DNA from 2 places in the Agarivorans sp. D1326 genome. Region 1 is predicted to be linked to the other one. Evidence: predicted binding sites of a transcription regulator. Region 1 holds the regulator's gene; the other holds the start of a gene.

Region 1 (4,934 bases):
CGTATAGATTTATTCTTCGTTGAAGTTAGCTTCTACTAGGGCTTGAACCGCATCTAGAGCGGCTTCTGCGTCTGCGCCTTCAGATACTATGGTTAGCGTACTTCCTTGCGCACTGGCTAGTACCAGTAGGCCCATAACGCTGGCTGCAGAAGCCGTTTTCTCCCCATCGATAATACTCAGCTCAGCGTCAAATTGCTGTGCCAGCTCAACCAACTTGGTGGCAGGACGTGCGTGCAGACCTAATTTGTTTTTTACTACTACTTGTCTAGTGAGCTTCAAGGCGATGTTCCAAAGTTCGGTGGCGTCGTTGCACTTTTCGATGAGCGCTAAAGAGGCTAGCAAGTTGCTCGGCCACATACACCGAGCGGTGTTGTCCGCCAGTACAGCCAATCGCAATGGTTAAATAGGCGCGGTTGTTAGCTTCTAAATGCGGTAACCAAGATTGCAATAACTGGCTAATCTGCTCGATATATTGAGTAACTAAAGGCTGCGCAGCCAAGTATTCTTGCACGGCTTTATCTAAGCCGGTAAGTGGGCGTAGCTCTTCTTGCCAATGTGGGTTAGGTAAAAAACGCGCATCAAACATGTAGTCGGCATCGTTAGGCACACCATTTTTAAATCCAAAGGATTCGAACACCAAAATTAGCTGTTGTTGTTGGTCACCAGTAACGCGCGAGCGAATTAAGCCGCTTAGCTCGTGTACAGATAAACGGGAAGTGTCGATACGCAAATCGGCATTTCTAGAAATGGGGGCTAATAGCTCGGTTTCTGACTCAATCGCTTCTGCTAAAGATAAATTGCTTTGGCTAAGCGGGTGTACCCTGCGTGTTTCGCTGTAACGGCGGATCAGCGCTTCATCCTTCGCATCTAAAAAAATGCTTAATAGATTAATGTCTGGTCCTGCATCTCGTATTAGCTGTCCTACCGGTGATAGCTCATCGGGAAGATTTCGAATATCAATGCTAATTGCTACTTTAGAATAGGTTTTTTTTAAGTTGTCGATAAGTGATTGCCAAAGCACAACCGGCAAGTTGTCGACGCAATAGTAGCCGAGATCTTCCAATACTCTTAAGGCGACGGTTTTACCTGAACCCGAGCGCCCACTAACGATGATCAGTTCCATGATAATCCCTAAGGCTGATAAGAGTATTAGGCTACCATGATGTCGTACAATTCGTCATCACTTTGTGCACAACGAAGTTGTTTACATATTTGCTTATCGTTAAGTTTTTCAGCTACTTGAGCAAGAGTATTAAGATGTTGCTTACATTGGTCTTCGGGTACTAGTAATGCAAATACCAAGTCTACTGGCTTGTTATCTATAGCATCGAAGGAAATAGGGGGATCGCAACGCAAGAAAACCGCTGTGGCTTGATGCTGGTTGTCGATACGGCCATGAGGAATAGCAATACCTTGGCCAATACCTGTGCTGCCCATTTTTTCTCGATTTAACAAGCTTTCAAAAATGCATTGGGTAGTGGTATCAAGCTGTTTGGCAGCCAGTTCGCTTACTATTTCTAGGGCGCGTTTTTTTGAAGAGCATTGAACTGCACTTTGGGTGCAGTCCAAGCTAAGTACTTTATTTAGTTGCATGGGGGTGGCTAACGTTTGTTAAGTTTTTCTTTATGTTTGATGACTTGGCGATCAAGTTTATCAATCAGGCTGTCGATGGCGGCATACATGTCAGAATGCTCAGAGGTTGCAAATACTTCGCCGCCGTTTAAATGTAATGTGGCTTCAGCAATTTGGTTCAGTTTTTCTACGTTGAGGATGACGTGAACGTTATTGATCTGATCGAATCGTCGGGTGAGTTTGGCAAACTTGGTGTGGACATATTCTTTCAAAGATTCAGTTATTTCTACGTGGTGTCCAGTAAGGTTAATTTGCATTGATATCTTCCCCTTTTAGTGGCCTTAGATAAGGCTCTTACGTTGGTTAGAAGGTGGAATTGCTAAAGACTCACGATATTTAGCAATCGTACGTCTTGCCACCTTGATCCCCTGATCTGCCAAAATATCAGCAATTTTGCTGTCGCTGAGTGGTTTACTGGTATTTTCGGCAGCTACCAGTTTCTTGATTAATGCACGAATAGCGGTTGATGAACACTCACCCCCGCCATCGGTAGCCACATGGCTAGAAAAGAAATACTTAAGCTCGAAGATGCCGCGAGGTGTATGCATGAATTTTTGGGTGGTTACCCGGGAAATGGTGGATTCATGCATTTCTACAGCTTCTGCAACATCGTTCAGTACCATTGGCTTCATGGCTTCTTCGCCATACTCAAAAAACGCCTGTTGATGATGAACAATGCAGTTGGATACTTTTAATAGGGTTTCGTTGCGGCTCTCGATACTTTTTATAAACCACTTGGCTTCTTGTAAGTGGCTACGAATAAACTGGGTATCGTTAGCGTTGGTAGAGGTTTTACTTAAAGATGCGTAGTGCGAGTTAACACGCAACTTAGGCATTGCATCTGGGTTGAGTTCTACAACCCAGCGTCCTTGGCGTTTTACAACCGATACATCCGGGATTACATACTGGGCTTGATTAGGCTCAACCGCGTTACCAGGTCGAGGTTCAAGCGTATGAATCAAACGCATGACTTCGCGTAACTGGTCTTCTTTAAGTTTGGTTTTGCGGGCTAATAGACGAAAATCGCGATTAGCTAATACATCAATGTGATTCGAAACTACATCTTTGGCTTCATTTAGCCAAGGTGTGTCTTCGGCAAAACGGCTTAATTGGATTAGTAAACACTCTTGCAGCGAGCGCGCTGCTATACCAACAGGGTCGAAATGTTGGATGCGTTTAAGTACTGCTTCTACTTCATCTAGCTCTACGTCTAAGTCATTGTTATCGCTTGAACGTAAGCCTTCTAATAGCTGCTCACAGTCTTGGGTTAGGTAGCCCGATTCATCTACCGCATCAATAATGGCTAAGGCAATAGCTTGGTCTACTTCACTAAATGGAGTAAGTTGCATTTGCCACAATAAGTGGTCTTGTAAAGAGTCGACAGTTTCGCCCTGAAACAACATATCGTTGTCATCGCTCACGGCGCTGCCAGATGAGCTGGCTGGGGCAGAACTGGCGCTGTAGATATCGTCCCAAGTAGAGTCAACAGGAAGGTCGTCAGAAACAGTTTCTTGATTAATGGCATCACCTGCTTCAATTTGACTGTTGTCTATGTCCGCAGTGGATTCGGCCTCGGTAGACTTCTCATTGGCAGATTTAGCGTCGGTTGCGTCACTATCACTGGCGTGAGACTCATCCGCCTCAAGCAGAGGGTTACTTTCCAGAGCCTCTTGAATCTCTTGCTGTAAATCCAGTGTTGAAAGCTGGAGTAAGCGAATGGCCTGTTGTAACTGGGGGGTCATGGTTAACTGCTGACCAAGACGCAACTGCAAAGATGCTTTCATTAACTACCGCTGTTCCTTCTTCTTATTGTCTTTTTTTAAACTTGCACTTTAACTATAGCTTGAATTGTTCTCCGAGATAAACTCGTTTCACATGTTCGTTTTCGAGAATTTCTTCTGGCTTTCCTGAGGCTATCAATTCGCCTTGGCTAACGATATAGGCATGCTCACAAACATCGAGAGTTTCTCGAACATTGTGGTCGGTAATTAGTACACCTAGACCGCGATCACGTAGGTGTTCAATGATCTTTTTAATATCGATAACAGAAATAGGATCTACCCCTGCGAAGGGTTCGTCAAGCAAAATAAACTTGGGTGCGGCGGCTAGCGCTCGAGCAATCTCAACTCTTCGGCGTTCACCACCCGACAAGCTCATGCCTAGGTTTTTGCGAATATGGCCAATGTGAAACTCTTCAAGAAGGTCGTCTAATGCACCAATTTGTTGCTCTTTATCGAGGTCTTTTCGGGTCTCTAATACGGCAAGAATGTTCTTCTCCACAGATAAGCGGCGAAAGATAGACGCTTCTTGCGGAAGGTAGCCAATGCCTTTGCGTGCGCGGGTATGCATCGCTGTACTCGAAATATCGTCATCATCGATGAGGATGCGGCCTTGGTCACGAGGCACCAAACCCACCACCATGTAAAAAGTGGTTGTTTTGCCAGCACCGTTTGGACCTAACAAGCCAACAATTTTACCTGTTTCCACATTTAGACTTACGTTTTTAACTACCTTACGGCCCTTGTAGGCTTTAGCTAGGTTTTCAGCAATTAGGGTACTCATTATTGCTGGTCTTCCTTGGGCGTTAGTTCGTCAAGCTGCTGAGGCAGGAAAATAGTGGTTACACGGCTGTTTTCGTCGCCTTGTGCCACCATTTCTTGTTTATTGATGCTGTATTTGATCATTTTACCTTTTACCAAGCTCTCTTCTTGTTTGAGCTGAGCATTGGTAGTGAGTGTTAGCGTTTGGGTTTTTAGGTCGTAACGCACTTCGTTAGCCTCAGCTTCAATTGGCTTGCCGCTATCAAGTAATTGATAAAACGTTGCTGGTTCGCCTTTAGCGATCATTACTTCGCTGCCTTTTTCCTCGCTACCAATAACACTGAGTTCTTCGGCGTGCATTTTAATCGAGCCTTGAGTCACCACAACATTATTGTAAAAGGTGACTCGGTTTTCTTTGATATTGACCTGCTGGCGGTCAGCATCAACAATAATTTGTTTGTTGAAGTCGTCTTCTAGTGCTTGTGAACCCCAAGAAAGCATAAACAAGCTAGCCGCAAGTGCTAACTTACTCTTGTGGGTTGTGGTAAACCGCTTCGATATCATCTAATAAAGTCACTATTTCGTTGGCTAAATCACCGTCCATGCCAACGCCATACAGTTCGTATGAAGGGCCATAAACGGTAACAGGTTGATCGCTGCTCATGGTTTCTGTTTGCAGGTCGATCTCCAATTTTTCGGTTATTAAGTCGCGAACATACTCGCCACGGCTTAAATTTTTAATTACTACATTGTCATTTAAAA
Region 2 (4,934 bases), on a different contig from region 1:
TCCAACCATGGATGACATGCAAACCTTCGGCATTAACGCGATGGCTCCTGGTGCTCCTGTTCCAGAAAAGTGGACCGATTGGCAGCCTGATTTTGATAAAGGCCACAACTGGCACCGCTATAATAACTTTATTCGTTGGAGCTCTAGCGAGTGGGTAGATAACTGGTGGGGACCTGATTGGGTCCGCAGTGGCATGGCAGGTTACACCGCACCTGGTGGTGATGATATCACCATGAACCTAGCAGGTTTACCTGACTTATTGACTGAGAGCACTAAACACGTAGGTTTGCCGCCGATTCTTAAAAACAAAAAAGATACCAAAGCAGTAGAGCGTGAAGGCTACACTGTGTTGGATTACTTAGTTGAATGGCATACTAACTGGGTACGAGATTACGGTATTGATGGTTTTAGGGCTGATACTGTTAAGCACGTAGAGCCTGAAGTGTGGGCTAAACTGAAAGATGCAGCTACCGACGCTTTAGCAGAATGGAAGAGTAATAATCCAGAGAAAGCCATTGATGACAAACCATTTTGGATGGTGGGTGAAGTATGGCACCACGGCGCTTACCGCGACTTTTACTTCGACAACGGTATGGATAGCCTAATTAACTTTGAGTACGCTGGTGAAAGTGCAGCACTTAAAGGATCGCAGTGTTTGGCTCAAAATGAAAAGATGTATGCCACCTATGCCAAAGACATAAACAGCGATCCAACCTTTAACTTGCTTACTTACATTAGTTCGCACGATACCAAGTTGTTCTACTCAAACTATGAAGACTTACCGCTGCAAGCGGGTGCCGGTACCGCATTACTTATGATGCCTGGTGGCGTGCAATTGTACTATGGTGATGAGAGCGGCAGACCGCGTGGGCCACAATCGGATGCCTTCGACTCTCCAACCCGTTCGTTTATGAACTGGGAGCAAATTGCTAAAGAAGCAGATCGCCAAGCGCTAGTAAAACACTGGCAAACAGTGGGCCAGTTCCGCGACCGCCATGTTGCCATTGGTGCAGGTGAACATAACAAGATAAGCGATCAACCTTACGCCTTTAGTCGCACCAAAGGTGACGACAAAGTGGTTGTGGTATTTGCTGGAATAAAGCAATAACAACAAGAAATAAGCGGTAATAGCAAAGCGACAGTGTAAATCTATGCTGTCGCTTTTTTTTATTTGCTTTAAACCTGGCTGCGCTTCATCTTTAGCGCGACTAAGCCCAATAGCACCAGCCAAATACTGCTTGGTTCAGGTACTTGACTAGCTAGTAGACTTTCTCCGTTAACGATAATCTCCCTAAAGGCGAATGCCTCATTCCCACCATTTTGATTTGCGTTAAAGTACAAGCTAAGTATTGAACCATTGCCAATTAGGCTCTGGCTAAGTTGCTGGAATTGGTTGTTTAGCACCTGACCGTTTATAGATAGAGGGTCGTTTAGTAGGTATTGGTTCCCATTGGCCATGGTGTAGCTTTGGTTGGCTTGTTCATCAACAGAACTAGCAAACAGTATTTGAATGGGGGAAGCATCAATTGCATAGCTAAAACTAAAGTGATCAGATGATTCAAAATCACCCATCGCAGCCATGGAAATAGAAATTGAACTTAAGGAAAAACCACTAATATCAAACTGCCAAGTTGTTTGCGTATCACCGCTTGGGTTGTTTGGATTTAGCGTATCACTTACGCCAAAAAAGCTTTCTTGGTCAGTTTGAGAATCAACAATACCAAGGCTATCACTTGGATTACTTAAGCTTGAATCAATCAAGCTATTTGGAATGCTGGCACTTGGAACTGCTTGGTATTTATCGAAGCCGTCCTGATCACTAACAAATTGTTGGCTAAATGGGTTTTGATAATCGACTACATTAAGGCTACTGCTGTTTACCATGTCGTAGGCGATGATAGTTGCTTGAACAGGTGCGGTGAGTAGCAACAAGCTTACGGTGAGTATATTTCTAGTGATTAGCATTAGGCATTCCTTTGTAAAGTGAACACCCTGTAAATCAATAATTGCGCCAAGATGTAAAAGTTATAAAAATCAGTACTTAAGAAAGCGTGGGCTGGTAAATCAATGGATTATGTAAACATTAATGACACTTTTGTTACCAATAGCAGGGAGCTGTACTTATTATATTAATTAATGTTTTTGTAAATAAACTCCCTTGTAGCTTGAGAGGATGGTTTTTCATTTTGAGATTAGCCACTTACAAAGACCCAGTTATTGCTGTAAAAAATCCTGACCAGCAGGCTATTTATAAAGTGGCGAAAAATTGAACTTTATCCCCTAACGCTTCGTTCTAATTAGCAGAGAATGGGGGAATTGTTATGAAACAAGTAATCACAGCTATGTTGTTATCCATTAGTTGCGTTGCTATGTCTTATCCATTAGACAGCGACTATTGGGCGCATCGAAGTGTGTTGTTTTTTGCGCCACAACAAGACCACGCAGTTGAACAATTTTTGGCAGATGAAATGCGTTACCGTTGCCAGATCCAAGAACGAGATCTTGTTGTTGTAGTGATGACACCGCAACAAGCTTTAGGCAAAACTGGCCCAGTAGCAAGCCATGGGGTCTCTTATTTACGCGACAAATATAAGGTAGAAGATAACAAGCACATAGCAGTGTTAATTGGTAAAGATGGTCACGAAAAACACCGCTGGGGCGCGACTACCAATTGGCAGGAAGTATTTGAAATTATTGATGCAATGCCGATGCGCAAACAAGAAATGCTAAATAATACTAGTGTGTGCTCTGCATAAAAAAAGAACCAAGCAGAAAACCTGCTTGGCTTTAAAGAAGGAAAGCTAAATATTTACGAAATGCTTAAAATTTGTATTTAACACCAACACGGGTTTTAAGTTGGCGTTGGTCAGTTTTAGAGCTAACGCTTGAGTTCCAAAACTCTACGTACGGACGCCATTTTTCAATTTGGTAACCGATGAAGATACCAGCGTCCCAGTTGTCATCACCATTGTTGAATTGTGGATCCTTTGCTGTGCCAGAAATAGGGTCCCACTCGTATTCATGGCTTTTCCAGTAGTTCGCTTCGTAATCTAATTTTAGATTAGGCATGCTTTTAACTTTGTAACCACCAGTTAGAGTGACTTTAGATTTAGTCCATGTCTCGCCGTTTTCTTTACCATCGGCATATTGGCGAATTTCATAGCGGTAGCGTAATGCAGTTTTTAAACCGAAATCTGAAGTATAACCTACACGAAACTGCGGCTTATATGTTACGCGCTCATCACCAAAGGTAATTGGCATACCAGGTTGGATATACCACTTCTTGTTCAACTTGTGTTTGTAGCTTAGGTCAAACTCTGAGTCACCACGTTGTAAGTTTTCAAGAAAACCGCCGTACTCGCCGTCTTCTTTCTTACCACTAAAGAACTTCATCTCTACGCTGTAGTTCCATTGACCAGCATCGCTTACTTTAGTTGAATCACCGATTTTAATTCGGTAGGCGTGAGCTTCTGTTTCGTGTTTGTATTCACTACGAAAATCTAATTGACCCGCAGCTACAGGTGCTGCGATTAATAGTGCACCAATTGCAATTGAAAGGCTTTTCATTTTTGTCATGATAAATTCCATTTCCAGTTAAGGCCCTTTAACAGGCCTAGTTTTTATTTAGGGATTTAGGGTAGTTGTTATTGTTTTCGGTATAACAGTTCTATATCTCGTTCAGCCCAAATTTCGGCGAGATTCTTTTTAACAGTAAACTGAGAAAACTCACCTGACTTTGAGAGAGCCAATAAGGTTTGGTCACTCATGCCTAGGGCCGCTTTACGATAAATTGGCATCATGCGCATTACTCGCGGAGTTTTTTTATGCGGGTAAGGCCAGTCTTCTGCTTTGTCTTGATATTGAGCTAACAGCTCGATACCTTTTTTTAATGAACCCCCATTAGGAGATTCATAATTCCATAGGTCTATGCCAATTTTTTCGCCCACTTGAGCAACACCAGATAAAGCATCTAAATTAAAGTAGCTGTAATGGTAAGAGCGAGTGCGCGCTAATTCATGTGGTTGAGTGCCGTCGGCTCTAAACTGACTGTCTATACGCATTTTGCCTTTCTCTACCGCGTTCATGGCAATTGATTCTTTGCCTAAAAAGTAGGAGATGCCTGCAACTTGCAAGTCATACCAAGAGCCATGATTGTTTTCAGCATAGGCTTCACCTTTAGGACCACCGCCCAACTCACTGGTGAGCAGCCAATCTAAGTATTCGCCATACCATTGTTTAATGCCGTTCTCGTCTGCTTCTGTCCAAGCGGGAGACTGAGACACCATTGCAATTGCGTCTAACATTCTGTCTGCAAATGAACGTGAATCAATAATTCCTCCGCGGCGTCCTTCAGCTCGGCCCGGCACACCTTGGGCATAGTTCATGTTTGGGTTCATTCGTGTTTTAGGGTTTAAAAACCAAGTGCGAATGTAATCTATAGCCGTTTCTGCATATTGCTCGTCTTGACTAAAATAGTAGGCTATAGCTAAGGCTCTTACAGAGCGGGTAAACTTACCTAAACGTTTAGAATCCGTTTCGCTAGTTTTTGATGCGGGATTTACCTTGCCATCAATACGATTCCAAGGAAGGCCATCAGCTTTATTTTTGTCAGGCCACCAGTAAGGACTAATGCTTAAATAGTCGTTTTTGTTACCGCTAGGAGGAGTCATCCCTTTATCGGTCACCGAAAATCGACCTGCTTTGGTGGCGTATTTTGCTTCTTCTAACAAACGCTCATAGCTTTGAGTCATAGTTGCTGGAGCATTTTCAGAATGCAGCAATACTCGGTTGTTTTTTAATACTTCTTCTTTCACAAATACAAATTCGGCTGCAATAGCGCTTGAGCTGGTTGCGATACAAATTGCAAAAGCTAAAGGTTTATAACTTGTCATCATTAGTCCTTAGAGGTGACTTCGCTACTAGTATTAATGTAA

What was found. The regulator sigma-54, encoded in region 1, starts transcription at its own class of promoters, with help from an activator protein. The targets are predictions, from matches to a motif close to GTTGGCACGNNNNTNGNNT.
Region 2: ACYFDN_RS05625 (PEP-CTERM sorting domain-containing protein) is a predicted target of sigma-54. The motif match lies at 1,998-2,016, and genes of this name have one in related genera.

Annotation. Positions count from the first base shown of each region.
Region 1 covers NZ_JBTWEN010000009.1:126,188-131,121, reverse strand. The annotation lists gene ACYFDN_RS17160 (HPr family phosphocarrier protein) at 10-279, opposite strand; gene rapZ (RNase adapter RapZ) at 266-1,123, opposite strand; gene ptsN (PTS IIA-like nitrogen regulatory protein PtsN) at 1,150-1,593, opposite strand; gene hpf (ribosome hibernation promoting factor) at 1,602-1,889, opposite strand; gene ACYFDN_RS17140 (RNA polymerase factor sigma-54) at 1,914-3,416, opposite strand; gene lptB (LPS export ABC transporter ATP-binding protein) at 3,469-4,194, opposite strand; gene lptA (lipopolysaccharide transport periplasmic protein LptA) at 4,194-4,673, opposite strand; gene lptC (LPS export ABC transporter periplasmic protein LptC) at 4,699-4,934, opposite strand, start outside.
Region 2 covers NZ_JBTWEN010000002.1:376,071-381,004, reverse strand. The annotation lists gene ACYFDN_RS05630 (alpha-amylase) at 1-1,108, shown strand, start outside; gene ACYFDN_RS05625 (PEP-CTERM sorting domain-containing protein) at 1,177-1,965, opposite strand; gene ACYFDN_RS05620 (DUF4174 domain-containing protein) at 2,322-2,756, shown strand; gene ACYFDN_RS05615 (oligogalacturonate-specific porin KdgM family protein) at 2,821-3,576, opposite strand; gene ACYFDN_RS05610 (alginate lyase family protein) at 3,645-4,892, opposite strand.